Regions from separate parts of the Chimaeribacter sp. YP20170169 genome, predicted to be linked through region 2. Evidence: predicted binding sites of a transcription regulator. Region 2 holds the regulator's gene; each other region holds the start of a gene.
The links. The regulator PurR, encoded in region 2, represses purine synthesis genes. The targets are predictions, from matches to a motif close to CANGCAAACGTTTGCNTG.
Positions count from the first base shown of each region.

Region 1: the regulator PurR is predicted to act here: its motif matches at 2,296-2,313, upstream of serA (phosphoglycerate dehydrogenase).
Region 3: the regulator PurR is predicted to act here: its motif matches at 1,589-1,606, upstream of glyA (serine hydroxymethyltransferase).

Region 1 is NZ_CP176824.1:673,040-677,210, forward strand. Features, by position in the region: gene ACK3SD_RS03050 (oxidative stress defense protein) at 1-250, shown strand, start outside; gene ACK3SD_RS03055 (LysR family transcriptional regulator ArgP) at 278-1,171, opposite strand; gene rpiA (ribose-5-phosphate isomerase RpiA) at 1,367-2,023, shown strand; gene serA (phosphoglycerate dehydrogenase) at 2,396-3,628, shown strand; gene ACK3SD_RS03070 (5-formyltetrahydrofolate cyclo-ligase) at 3,676-4,171, opposite strand, start outside.
Region 2 is NZ_CP176824.1:2,196,557-2,200,727, reverse strand. Features, by position in the region: gene punC (purine nucleoside transporter PunC) at 1-6, opposite strand, end outside; gene punR (DNA-binding transcriptional activator PunR) at 150-1,058, shown strand; gene purR (HTH-type transcriptional repressor PurR) at 1,089-2,114, opposite strand; gene cydH (cytochrome bd-I oxidase subunit CydH) at 2,442-2,531, shown strand; gene ACK3SD_RS09820 (C40 family peptidase) at 2,588-3,373, opposite strand; gene ACK3SD_RS09815 (Grx4 family monothiol glutaredoxin) at 3,791-4,132, shown strand.
Region 3 is NZ_CP176824.1:894,472-898,642, reverse strand. Features, by position in the region: gene ACK3SD_RS04125 (3-phenylpropionate MFS transporter) at 1-86, opposite strand, end outside; gene glyA (serine hydroxymethyltransferase) at 233-1,486, opposite strand; gene hmpA (NO-inducible flavohemoprotein) at 1,828-3,021, shown strand; gene glnB (nitrogen regulatory protein P-II) at 3,075-3,413, opposite strand; gene glrR (two-component system response regulator GlrR) at 3,643-4,171, opposite strand, start outside.

The DNA of each region.
Region 1 (4,171 bases), 1.5 Mb from region 2:
GGCGCGCCAGAAGGCGATTGATAACGCGACCCAGCAGGCGGGCGCGCTGGCAGCGGGCTTCAAGGCTAAACTGGGGCCGGTCTACAGCATCCGTTACCATGTCGCCAACTACCAGCCGATGCCGGTAATGCGCATGTTCAAAACGGCGGAGTCCGCCCCGCAAGGTGACGCGGCGCAAACCTATGAGCAGCAGACTATCCACTTTGACGATCAGGTCGATGTGGTGTTTGAGCTACAACGCCCACAGTAATCTTCCCGCACGGCCGGCAGGCCGTGCTTAATCCTGCCGCAGTACCTGATGGCCGTAGGCGATCAGCGCATCCGTCACTTTCCGCATCATGCGGCTCTCCGGCGCGAAACGGTGCCAGAACAGCATCCGCCGCTGGAACAGGCCGGGCGTCAGGTCAATCAGTTCGCCGCTCTCCAGTTCACGCTCAATTTGCAGGTGTGGGATCATGCAACAGGTGGTGCCTTGGCGTGCCAGCTGCACAAAGGCTTCCGAGGAGTTCACGATATGGCAGGGAACGCTGCCGGGTGACAGGTCGAAATTCTGCTGCAAAAACGCCTGATGCATGTCATCCAAGTGATCGAAGGCTACCGCTGGCGCTTTCAGCAGCGCGCTGCGGGTGACGCCGTTCGGGAAGTAGCGCTCAGCAAACCCCTTTGAGGCGACGAACAGGTAGTCGAGCGCCCCCAGTTGGTCAACCAGACAACTCGGCAGCGGCTGGGGCTGGATACTCACCGCGCCCACCACCTCACCACGCCGCAGCCGCTCCTGAGTGCGGGTCTCATCTTCCACCTGGAGATTGAGGCGAATTGGCGAGTCGGCCAGCACCGGCTTCAGCGCTGGCAGCAGCCAGGTCGCCAGACTGTCGGCGTTGACCGCCAGCGACAGCAGCAGCGGCGAGTCACTGCCGGTGTCGTTGCCCAGCCACTCCTCTTCCAGCAGCTCCACCTGATGCAGCAGCGCCAGCAGCTTCTGCCCCTGCTCGGTGGGGCGGGGCGGCACAGTGCGCACCAGCAGCGGCTGGCCGAACAGGTTTTCGAGTTGTTTGATGCGTTGGGATACTGCCGATTGTGTGATGCAAAGTTTCTGTGCCGCGCGCTCAAAACCGCGCTCACGGATCACCGCGTCCAGTGCTTGCAACGTTCGGTAGTCTGGGCGTTTCATCGACCTTCTATCCCCTGAAAAAAGTGTATCCCTGCACTATGCCACAGTTTTTGCCGTTGCGCGGCGGCAAAATCATGCGCGCGCGGCGGCATGGCGTGCGGATCTGTGATCGTCGGCGGCGGATTACGCGCCCTTTTCCACGGCGCTTGCTCTATAATACGCACACGTTTTCGCAGCAAGAGCAGTGAATTTACCATGACTCAGGATGAACTGAAAAAAGCGGTTGGCTGGGCGGCCCTGGACTACGTGACGCCGGGCACGGTGGTCGGTGTCGGCACCGGATCGACCGCCGCGCACTTTATCGATGCGCTTGGCTCCATCAAACACCAGATCGAGGGCGCGGTCTCCAGCTCCGACGCCTCCACCGCCCGGCTCAAGAGCCTCGGCATCCCGGTGTTCGACAGCAACGAGGTGGACGTACTCGACGTCTATGTGGATGGCGCGGATGAGATCAACGGCCAGATGCAGATGATCAAGGGCGGCGGCGCGGCACTGACGCGTGAGAAGATCATCGCCGCGATGGCGCGCAAGTTCGTCTGTATCGTGGACGCCTCCAAACAGGTCGATGTGCTGGGCCACTTCCCGCTGCCGGTGGAGGTGATCCCAATGGCGCGCGCCTACGTGGCCCGCGAGCTGGTGAAGCTGGGCGGCCTGCCGGAGTACCGTCAGGGCGTGGTGACCGACAACGGCAATATCATCCTGGATGTACGCAGCCTCACCATCCTTGACCCGGTGGCGCTGGAGAACACCATCAACGGCATTCCGGGCGTGGTGACGGTTGGGCTGTTCGCCAACCGCGGCGCGGATGTGGCGCTGATCGGTACGCCAGAGGGTGTCCGCACCGTAAAATAAGTTTTCGCTATTGTGGCGGCGGCGCGTCACTCAGCCCAACCGGGCTGCTGGGGCGCGTCGCCGGAATGCCACTCCCGCGTCTCACCTCGCGCCATAACCCGGCCTTATGACCGGACATATTTTCCCCGCTGAAATATCTTTTCTTCAGGCCCCCAAATTTGGTGACATCTGTCACAAGCCGCGCCCGGAATTCTGTAACATTCTGGCTGCCTACGCTTCGCCAGCATTTTTCGCCAGAATCTACTGCCGCCGATAAGCCTTGTGCTGCTCTGCCCGCAATCGTTTGTATTGCCGCCCGCTGAATATTTGTTATGTTGGAGCGGAGCTGTTATGCAACAGCCGTTTCTGAAGTCTGAACTATAGGGTCGGGTTATGGCAAAAGTATCACTGGAGAAAGACAGAATTAAGTTTCTGTTAGTAGAAGGGGTCCATCAGAGCACCATCGAAAGCCTGCGTGCTGCCGGATACACCAACATTGAGTACCATAAGGGTGCGCTGGACACTGAGGCGCTGAAAGCCTCGATCCGCGATGCGCACTTTGTCGGCATCCGATCGCGCACCCAGCTGACTGAAGAGGTGTTCGCCGCCGCAGAGAAGCTGATCGCCGTGGGCTGCTTCTGTATCGGCACCAACCAGGTTGACCTGAAGGCGGCCACCAAGCGCGGTATCCCGGTCTTCAACGCGCCTTTCTCCAATACCCGATCCGTCGCCGAAATGGTGATCGGCGAACTGCTGCTGATGCTGCGCGGCATCCCGGCGGCCAACGCCAAGGCCCACCGCGGCATCTGGAACAAGCTGGCAGTCGGCTCCTTTGAGGCGCGCGGCAAACGCCTCGGCATCATTGGCTACGGCCACATCGGTATGCAGCTTGGCGTGCTGGCTGAAGGGCTGGGGATGCACGTCTACTTCTACGACATCGAGAACAAGCTGCCGCTCGGCAATGCCCAGCAGGTGCGCCACCTCTCGGAGCTGCTCAACATGAGCGACGTGGTCTCGCTGCATGTGCCGGAAACCCCCTCCACGCAAGAGATGATGGGTGCGGAAGAGTTTAAGCTGATGAAGCCGGGCGCGATCCTGATCAACGCCTCGCGCGGCACGGTGGTCGATATCCCGGCCCTGTGCGACGCCCTTGCCAGCAAACACCTGTCGGGTGCGGCCATCGACGTCTTCCCGATCGAGCCAGCCACCAACAGCGACCCGTTCATCTCGCCGCTGTGCGAGTTCGACAACGTGATCCTGACGCCGCACATCGGCGGCTCCACCCAGGAAGCGCAGGAGAACATCGGCTCGGAAGTGGCCGGCAAGCTGAGCAAGTACTCTGACAATGGCTCCACGCTCTCAGCCGTCAACTTCCCGGAAGTGTCGCTGCCGGCGCATGGCATCAACGCCAGCCGTTTGCTGCACATCCACGAAAACCGCCCCGGCGTGCTGACGCGCATCAACCAGATCTTCGCGGAGCAGGGCATCAACATTGCGGCCCAGTACCTGCAAACCAGCCCGGAGATTGGCTACGTGGTGATCGACGTGGAGAGTGAAGGCGTGGAGACCGCGCTGCAACTGATGAAAGAGATCCCGGGCACCATCCGTACCCGCCTGCTGTACTGATTGGCTCTCTCTTTACGACGGGCGCCTTAGGGCACCCGTTTTCGTTGCTACCATTGCCAGTGTTTGGCGGGGGTGAGGATCTCTGGCAGCGGCACGTCCCAGACTTCCGCCGGAATGGCCGCCACCTGTTGGCACTCATGCGCCAGACCAATGGGGTAGGGGCCGTGCGCCTGCCACGTCGCCAGCGTACGGTCGTAGAAACCGCCGCCCATGCCGAGCCGCTGGCCGCTGTCGTCAAAGGCCACCAAAGGGGTGAGAATGACATCGAGTTGTTGCAGCGGCAGAAGGTGGCGTACGTCCAGCGGCGGCTCCAGAATGCCAAGGCGGTTGGCGGCCAGCGCCGTCTGCGGCGCATAATCCAGGAACAGCAGATGCCCCGGCGAGAAGGGGTGCAGCACCGGCAGTACCACCCGTTTGCCCAGCGACCACAGCGCCTCAATGGTGGGGCGGGTCGGCAGTTCGCCATCAAAGGAGAGAAACACCGCCACGCTCTGCGCCGATACAATGCGCGGATGGCTTATCACCCGTTCGGCCACCTGTTGG
Region 2 (4,171 bases):
GGTCATAGCAAATTCCTATGGTTTGTTAGTAGATGATAAGAAAAACGCATAGCGGTGCGCACTCTACTGGAGCAGCCAGGGCATTGTGAAACGTTAAAATTTGCGCCATGCTGTGAAAAATTTTGCAAGCAGAAAGAGTGGGGCGCGCCATGTGGTCAGAGTATTCGCTGGAGGTGGTGGACGCCGTAGCACGCACCGGCAGCTTTAGCGCGGCAGCGCAGGAGCTGCACCGGGTGCCCTCGGCGGTCAGTTACACCGTGCGCCAGCTGGAGCAGTGGCTGGCGGTGGAACTGTTTGAGCGCCGCCACCGTGATGTGGCGATCACCGAGGCCGGACAGGTTTTTATTGAGGAGGCGCGCGGTGTTATCAAAAAAATGCAGGCCGCGCGTCGCCAGTGCCAACAGGCGGCCAATGGCTGGCGTGGGCAACTCAATCTGGCGGTGGATCGGGTGGTGCGTGCCGATCGCACCCGGCAGCTGGTGCTCGATTTCTACCGCGAGTTTCCCGATATGGAGCTGCTGATCTCGCCGGAGGTGTTCAACGGCGTCTGGGATGCGCTGGCGGATGGACGGGTGGATGCAGCGATTGGTGCCACCCGCGCCGTGCCGGTGGGCGGCAGCTACCGCTTCCGCGACATGGGCTTTCTGCCGTGGCGCTGTGTGGTGAGCCGTACCCATCCGCTGGCACAACTGCCCGGCCCGTTGGCGGATGAGCAGTTGCGGCCGTGGCCAGCCCTCTGTCTGGAGGACACCTCCCGCACCCTGCCGAAGCGCGACACCTGGACGCTGGATAACCAACGGCGGCTGGTGGCGCCAGACTGGACCAGCGCGCTGGATTGCCTGCTGGCTGGCCTGTGCGTGGGGATGATCCCGGCGCACATGGCGCAACCGCTGATCGATCGTGGAGAGTTGGTGCTGCTGACGCTGGCGCAACCCTTCCCGGACAGCGCCTGTTGCCTGACCTGGGATCAGGCGCGCACCTCGCCAGCGCTTAGCTGGTTGCTGGATTATCTGGGGGACAGCGAAACGTTGAACCGGGAGTGGTTGCGTGGGGAGTAAAAACCGGGGCGCATGGCCCCGGCTGGTCGATTAACGGCGGTAGTCGCGGTAGGGGCCATCGGCCACGGAGCGACGCTCCACCAGTTTCGGGCGCACTTCAATGGTCTGCGGGTCTTCACGCTTGCTGGTGATGCGATCCAGCAGCATGGCAAAAGCACTCTCGCCGAGGCGCTCTTTCGGCTGGTGGATGGTGGTCAGTGCCGGGGTAAAGTAGCGCGCGTTACGCACGTTGTCATAGCCAATCACCGAGATGTCTTGTGGCACGCGCAGGCCCATCTCGTCGGCGGCGCAGATGGCGCCCATTGCCATGATGTCGCCGCCGCAGAACACCGCCGTTGGGCGCTGCTTCTGCACCAAAATCTGCTGCATCGCCTTGTAGCCGGACTCCGGCTCAAAATCACCCTGTACCACCCACTCCGGGCGCACAGTGATATTTGCCTCTTCCATCGCCTTCAGGAAGCCCTGATGGCGGCCGCCGCCGGTGTTGCGTGACAGCTGGCCGGGGATGATGCCGATATCACGGTGGCCGCGCTCAATCAGATAACGGCCTGCGATGTAGCCGCCCTCAAAGGCGTTATCAATGATGGAGTCAGTAAAGTCGCTGCGTGCTGAACCCCAGTCCATCACCACCATCGGGATGTTGCGGTACTCCTCGAGCATACCGATCAGCTGATCCGGGTACTCAGAGCACATCACCAGCAGGCCATCGACGCGCTTTTGCGCCAGCATCGCCAGGTAAGCTTGCTGCTTGTCGAGGTTATTGTGGGAGTTGCAGAGGATCAGGGTATAGCCCTTGCTGTAGCAACTGTTCTCCACGGACTCAATCACCTCAGCGAAGTAGGGGGCCTCACTGGAGGTCGCCAGCAACCCGATGGATTTGGTGTGGTTGACTTTCAGGCTGCGCGCCACGGCGCTTGGGGAGTAGTGCAACTCCTTGATGGCGGCCCAGACCGCCGCCTTCGTCTCTTCAGCGACGAAACGTGTTTTGTTGATAACGTGTGACACGGTGGTGGTGGACACGCCGGCACGTTTGGCGACATCTTTAATCGTGGCCATGGGAAAAGTGACTCCTGAAAATACGTGTTACAGCACGTAACTATAATGTTAATCGTTTGCCTGCGTTTATTCTTCTGCCCACCGTAAAAGATGCAGTGAATTCTAGGGGGAGAGGACGGTCATCTTCGCTGGGGAGCGGTGGGGCATTGCAGCCGCGGCCGGGTACGCAGTGTGTAAACCGCGAATTTTCCCCTATTCTTGCGCAAAGGGGAAGCAGAAAATTATCCCGTTGCGCATCACGACGTGATAGGCACTGCCTGCAATACTGTGAGAATATGAGAACTCATACAAACATTGTGGTTTTGTTTGCGTTATTCAGGAGAACACATGGATACCAATTTGAAACTGTCGCTATGCACCACTGTGGCGGCGCTCACCATGATCATTGCCTTTAGCTTTACCGCTGTTTTGGGCTAATCCGCCTGCACCAGAAAAAAAAGACGCCCTTGGGCGTCTTTTTTGTTACGCGGTGGTCAGCGCACGGTCTTGGGGGTCATCACGCGGCGGGCGCCGACGTAATGGTCCTGCCAGTAGTCATTATCCAGATAGCTGATGCGGATATCCTCGCCGGTGCGCGGTGACTGGATAAATTTGCCATCGCCGAGATAGACGCCAACATGGTCAGCCGCGCCACGGTTGGCGATGCGGAAGAAGACCAGATCGCCGCTCTCCAGCTCGCCACGTTTAACCGGCGCGGCATCACGCAGGTGGTACATCTCATTGGCGGTGCGTGGCAGGCGGATCTTCATCACATCTTTATAGGCGTAATAGACCAGCCCGCTGCAATCGAAACCGGTGGTGGGGGAGGTGCCGCCCCAGCGGTAGGGCTTGCCTACCTGCTTCATTAGCTTGGTCATCGCCGTTTGCTTGGCTTTCTGGTAGCGCTTTTTATGCGCCGGGCTGAGTGCCAGCGGGCCGCTCTCCACAGCTTTGGCCTCGTGGCCGGGCAGGCGCTGGCGGCCATAGCCTTTTTTATAGCCCTTTTTCGGCGGCGTCACCTTGACCAGATGGGTAGAGGCGGTTTTACGTGTTTTACCGCTTTTGGTCGTGACCTTGACCACCTGAGCCTTGTCGCGGCTGGTGGCTTTTTTCTTTACGCTGGTTTTCACCGGCTTGCGCTTTTTACGGTCATCCGTCCTGGCCTCACTGGCATGGCCCTTGCGGGGTTCGGCCGACGTGCGCGCATGGGGCGACGCATGCGCCAGATTCATACAGAGCTGGGTAAAAAGCAAAACGAAAAGCGTAACGAGTAAACGCATGGCAACGCTACCAAAAGTGTCCGACAAACATCCATGGAGGCCCAGTATCACTGAAACCTGCCGCACAAAAAAGCATGAAACCCCCTGATTCTAATTCATATTGTCAGAAAAAGTTAATAGCTTTTTTCATTAGTGAAAACTGGGGGGGAGATATGCTGCTTTTATCCGCAACTCAAGCGGTTAGCGGCCTGGCGGCATAGAGGGATAACGCGTTTTTCCGATAAACCTCATCGTTCAGATCTGTTACTGTTAACATATGTTTAATTATTGTTAGCAGTCAGGCCGACGAATTTGGGGCATGGGGGAAAACCCTGCAAAAAATGGTGTTTTCATCCCGTTGCCGCCCTCGTTACAATAGGCCACTGCTGATTTGATGTGACGCGTAATAGCCAGCCAATGGCTTGAGGAAGCAAGACAATGACGACAATTGAAAAGATCCAGGCCCAGATCGCGGAAAACCCGATCCTGCTGTACATGAAAGGCTCCCCGAAGCTGCCAAGCTGTGGCTTCTCCGCTCAGGCGGTACAGGCGCTGTCCGCGTGCGGTGAGCGTTTTGCCTATGTGGACATTTTGCAGAACCCGGACATCCGTGCTGAGCTGCCGAAATACGCCAACTGGCCGACCTTCCCGCAGCTGTGGGTGGATGGTGAACTGGTCGGCGGTTGCGACATCGTGCTGGAGATGTACCAGCGCGGCGAACTGCAACAGCTGATCAAAGAGACCGCCGAGAAGCACCGTTCCCAGGAAGAGCAACAGTAATCCGGGCGCGGGGGCAACCTCAGCGGCAATGAAAACGGG
Region 3 (4,171 bases), 1.3 Mb from region 2:
GTGGCGAAGAAGGGCAGGAAGATGCCGTAACAGAAAAAGTAGGTGAAGTAGCTGAGCGCCAGCCAGATGGGGGAAGGCAGAACCATTGTCTCTCCATTTACAGGTTATCGGGCCGCCGCGGCGGCCTGAGTCAGGCCGCTACTGTAGCGCAAATTTCCGGCGGCCACAGGCAAAAAAAAGGCACTGCCGAAGCAGTGCCTTCTGTTGCGGGGCGCGTCTGGCGCGCCGGCAATTATGCGTAAACCGGCAGGCGGGCGCAGATCTCCAGCACTTGCTGTTTCACACGCTCGATGGTCGCTTCGTCATGGATGTTGTCCAGCACGTCGCAGATCCAGCCAGCCAGCGCGCGCACGTCATCTTCTTTGAAGCCGCGACGGGTGACCGCCGGGGTACCGATACGGATACCGGAGGTGACAAACGGGCTTTTCGGATCGTTCGGCACGCTGTTTTTGTTGACGGTGATGTTGGCGCGGCCCAGTGCGGCGTCAGCATCTTTACCGGTCAGCTCTTTGTCCACCAGATCCATCAGGAACAGGTGGTTCTCGGTGCCGCCGGAGACCACTTTGTAGCCGCGCGCCAGTACCACTTCCACCATTGCCTTGGCGTTTTTGGCCACTTGCTGCTGGTAGGTTTTGAACTCTGGCTCCATCGCCTCTTTCAGCGCCACAGCCTTACCCGCGATGACGTGCATCAGCGGGCCGCCCTGACCGCCTGGGAAGACAGCGGAGTTCAGTTTCTTATAGAAATCTTCATTGCCGCCCTTCGCCAGGATCAGGCCGCCGCGCGGGCCAGCCAGGGTTTTGTGGGTGGTGGTGGTGACGATGTGTGCGTGAGGAACCGGGTTCGGGTAGACACCCGCCGCTACCAGACCGGCGACGTGCGCCATGTCGACGAACAGGTAAGCGCCGATGCTGTCTGCGATTTCACGCATTTTTGCCCAATCAACAGTACCGGAGTAGGCGGAGAAGCCACCGATGATCATTTTCGGTTTGTGAGTCTCGGCCTGCTGCGCCAGATCAGCGTAGTCAATTTTGCCGCTCTCATCGATGCCGTAAGGCACGACGTTGTAGAGTTTGCCGGAGAGGTTAACCGGGGAGCCGTGAGTCAGGTGGCCGCCGTGCGCCAGGTTCATCCCAAGGATGGTGTCACCCGGTTGCAACAGTGCAGTGTAAACGGCGAAGTTAGCCTGGGAACCGGAGTGCGGCTGGACGTTGGCATAGTCAGCGCCAAACAGCGCTTTTGCGCGGTCGATGGCCAGTTGTTCGACGATGTCGACATACTCACAGCCGCCGTAGTAGCGCTTGCCCGGATAGCCTTCCGCATATTTGTTGGTCAGCTGGGAACCCTGAGCCTGCATAACACGCGGGCTGGTGTAGTTTTCTGAGGCAATCAGCTCAATATGCTCTTCCTGACGAACAACTTCCTTCTCCATTGCTTGCCACAGTTCGGCATCATAATCGGCAATGTTCATTTCACGCTTTAACATCTGCTTCTCCTGACTCACACACTCAATTAAACAACCCCTACGGGTGATGGGCCACAGTGTAAACTGTTTTTGCCTGTCGCCATAGGGCTGAGGCCAGGTTTTTACGCAAACGATTGGCTTCAAGCTGCACAAGGATTCTACCCCATGCCCTTCCCGCAGGTGCAACCCGCTTTTCCTAACCGGCTGTGGTGAATATTTACCTTTGCGGGCTGGCTCTCAAAATAACAAATCCTTAACAAAAACAGGTCTATTTACAACTACCTGCGACTTATATAAGATGCATTTAAAATACATCATTTAGATTGGTTATCTTCGACGCCCTGCGTCTCCAGGAGCACACCATGCTGGACTCACAAACCATTGCCACCATCAAATCGACTATTCCCGTGCTGGTTGCCACCGGCCCAAAACTCACAGCGCACTTTTATGACCGGATGCTTGGCCGCCATCCCGAGCTGAAAAATGTCTTTAACATGCGCCACCAGAGCAACGGTGATCAACGCGAGGCGCTGTTCAATGCCATTTGTGCCTATGCTGCCAATATTGAGAACCTGCCCGCCATCCTGCCCGCCGTGGAGAAGATTGCGCAGAAGCACGCCAGCCTGAATATCCGCCCGGAGCAGTACGCGATTGTCGGTGAGAACCTGCTGGCGACGCTGGATGAGCTGCTCAGCCCCGGTCAAGAGGTGCTGGATGCCTGGGGCAAGGCGTATGGGGTGCTGGCTGGGGTCTTTATCCAGCGTGAGGGGCAGATCTACCAGGAGACCGCAGCGCAGAACGGCGGCTGGGAAGGCACCCGCGATTTCCGCATCGTGCGCAAGCAGCCGCAGAGCGAGATCATTACCAGCTTTGAGCTGGCACCGGTGGATGGCGGCCCGGTCGTTGATTTCCACCCGGGGCAGTATGTGTCGGTCTATGTGCAGGACGCCGCCTGGCACACCCACCGCCAGATCCGCCAGTACTCCCTGACCGCCGCACCGAATGGCCGCAGCTACCGCATCGCGGTGAAACGTGAGGATGAGGGCGCGGTCTCCCGCTACCTGCATCAGGTGGCGCAAGAGGGCAGCGTAGTGCAACTCGCTGCGCCGCACGGTGATTTCTTCATGGATGTGCAACCGGAAACGCCTGTGACGCTGATCTCCGCCGGCGTTGGCCAGACCCCACTGCTCTCCATGCTCCACACCCTGAAGGCGAAGGGGCACGCCGCGCCGATCAACTGGCTACATGCCGCCGAGAATGGCCGCCTGCACGCCTTTGCCGGTGAAGTGGCCGAACTTGCCGCCGCGCTGCCCAACCTCTCTCGCCACGTCTGGTATCGCCAGCCGGAAGAGAAGGATATCGTGGGCGTGGACTATCACAGCACCGGCTGGATGGATCTGGGGGCGATCGCGCCGCAACTGACAACGCCGGGGATGCACTTCTACCTCTGCGGCCCGGTTGGTTTCATGCAGTTTGTTGCCCGCCAGCTGCTGGATGTCGGCATCCCGGCAGAGAACCTGCACTATGAGGTGTTTGGCCCGCACAAGGTGCTGTAAGCCAACGCAAAAAGGGCGCCCGAAGGCGCCCTTTTTTATGGCGGGGAGCGGGCTTAGATCGCCTCTTCATCCTCTTCGCCGGTACGGATACGCACCACGCGGGAGACGTCAAAGACAAAGATCTTACCGTCGCCGATTTTGCCGGTCTGCGCGGTGCGCATGATGGTCTCCACGCAGGTGTCCACGATGTCATCGGCCACCACAATCTCGATTTTCACTTTCGGCAGAAAATCGACCATATACTCCGCGCCGCGGTAGAGTTCAGTGTGGCCCTTCTGGCGGCCAAAGCCTTTTACTTCGGTGACCGTCATGCCGGTAATCCCGACTTCGGCCAGTGCTTCACGGACATCATCCAGTTTGAACGGCTTAATGATCGCGTCAATCTTTTTCATGGCGAACCCTTTCTTTTACATAATATGCGGCTCAAGGCCGGAGGTTTTCGTCTGACATCTCGTGCCGGGCGGCGGCGCACGCCCACTGTCCGACAACGATTGCCTGCCCGGCGCTGGCCATGGTGGCCTGTTAAGTATGGCAGTTGCCCACTATCCTGCCCTGCCCGGTGCGACAATAAGCCTGCGAGTGTAAAACATTCTGGCCGGTTTGTTTAGCCACCTGCGACGGCTAATCCTTAAAGTCGTTGGCATCCAACTCGTGGCGCGACAGCAGCTTATAGAACTCGGTGCGGTTGCGCCCGGCCATGCGCGCCGCCTGCGTCACATTGCCCTTGGCAATCTGCAACAGCTTACGCAGATAGTGCAGCTCGAACTGGTTGCGCGCCTCGGCAAAGGTCGGCAGCACCCGGTTCTCTCCCTCCAGTGCCTGCTCCACCAGCGCGTCACTGATCACCGGTGCGGAGGTGAGCGCCACGCACTGCTCAATCACGTTAACCAGTTGGCGCACGTTGCCCGGCCAGCTCGCCGCCATCAGCCGTTTCATCGCATCGGAGGAGAAGCTGCGCACAAACGGCTTGTGGCGCTGCGCCGCGGCGCGCAGCAGATGGTTGGCAAGCAGCGGAATATCCTCTGGTCGCTCATTCAGCGCTGGCAGCTTGAGGTTGACCACATTCAGGCGGTAGAAGAGATCCTCACGGAACTCGCCGCGCGCCATCACCTTTGGCAGGTCGCGGTGGGTGGCGGAGAGGATGCGCACA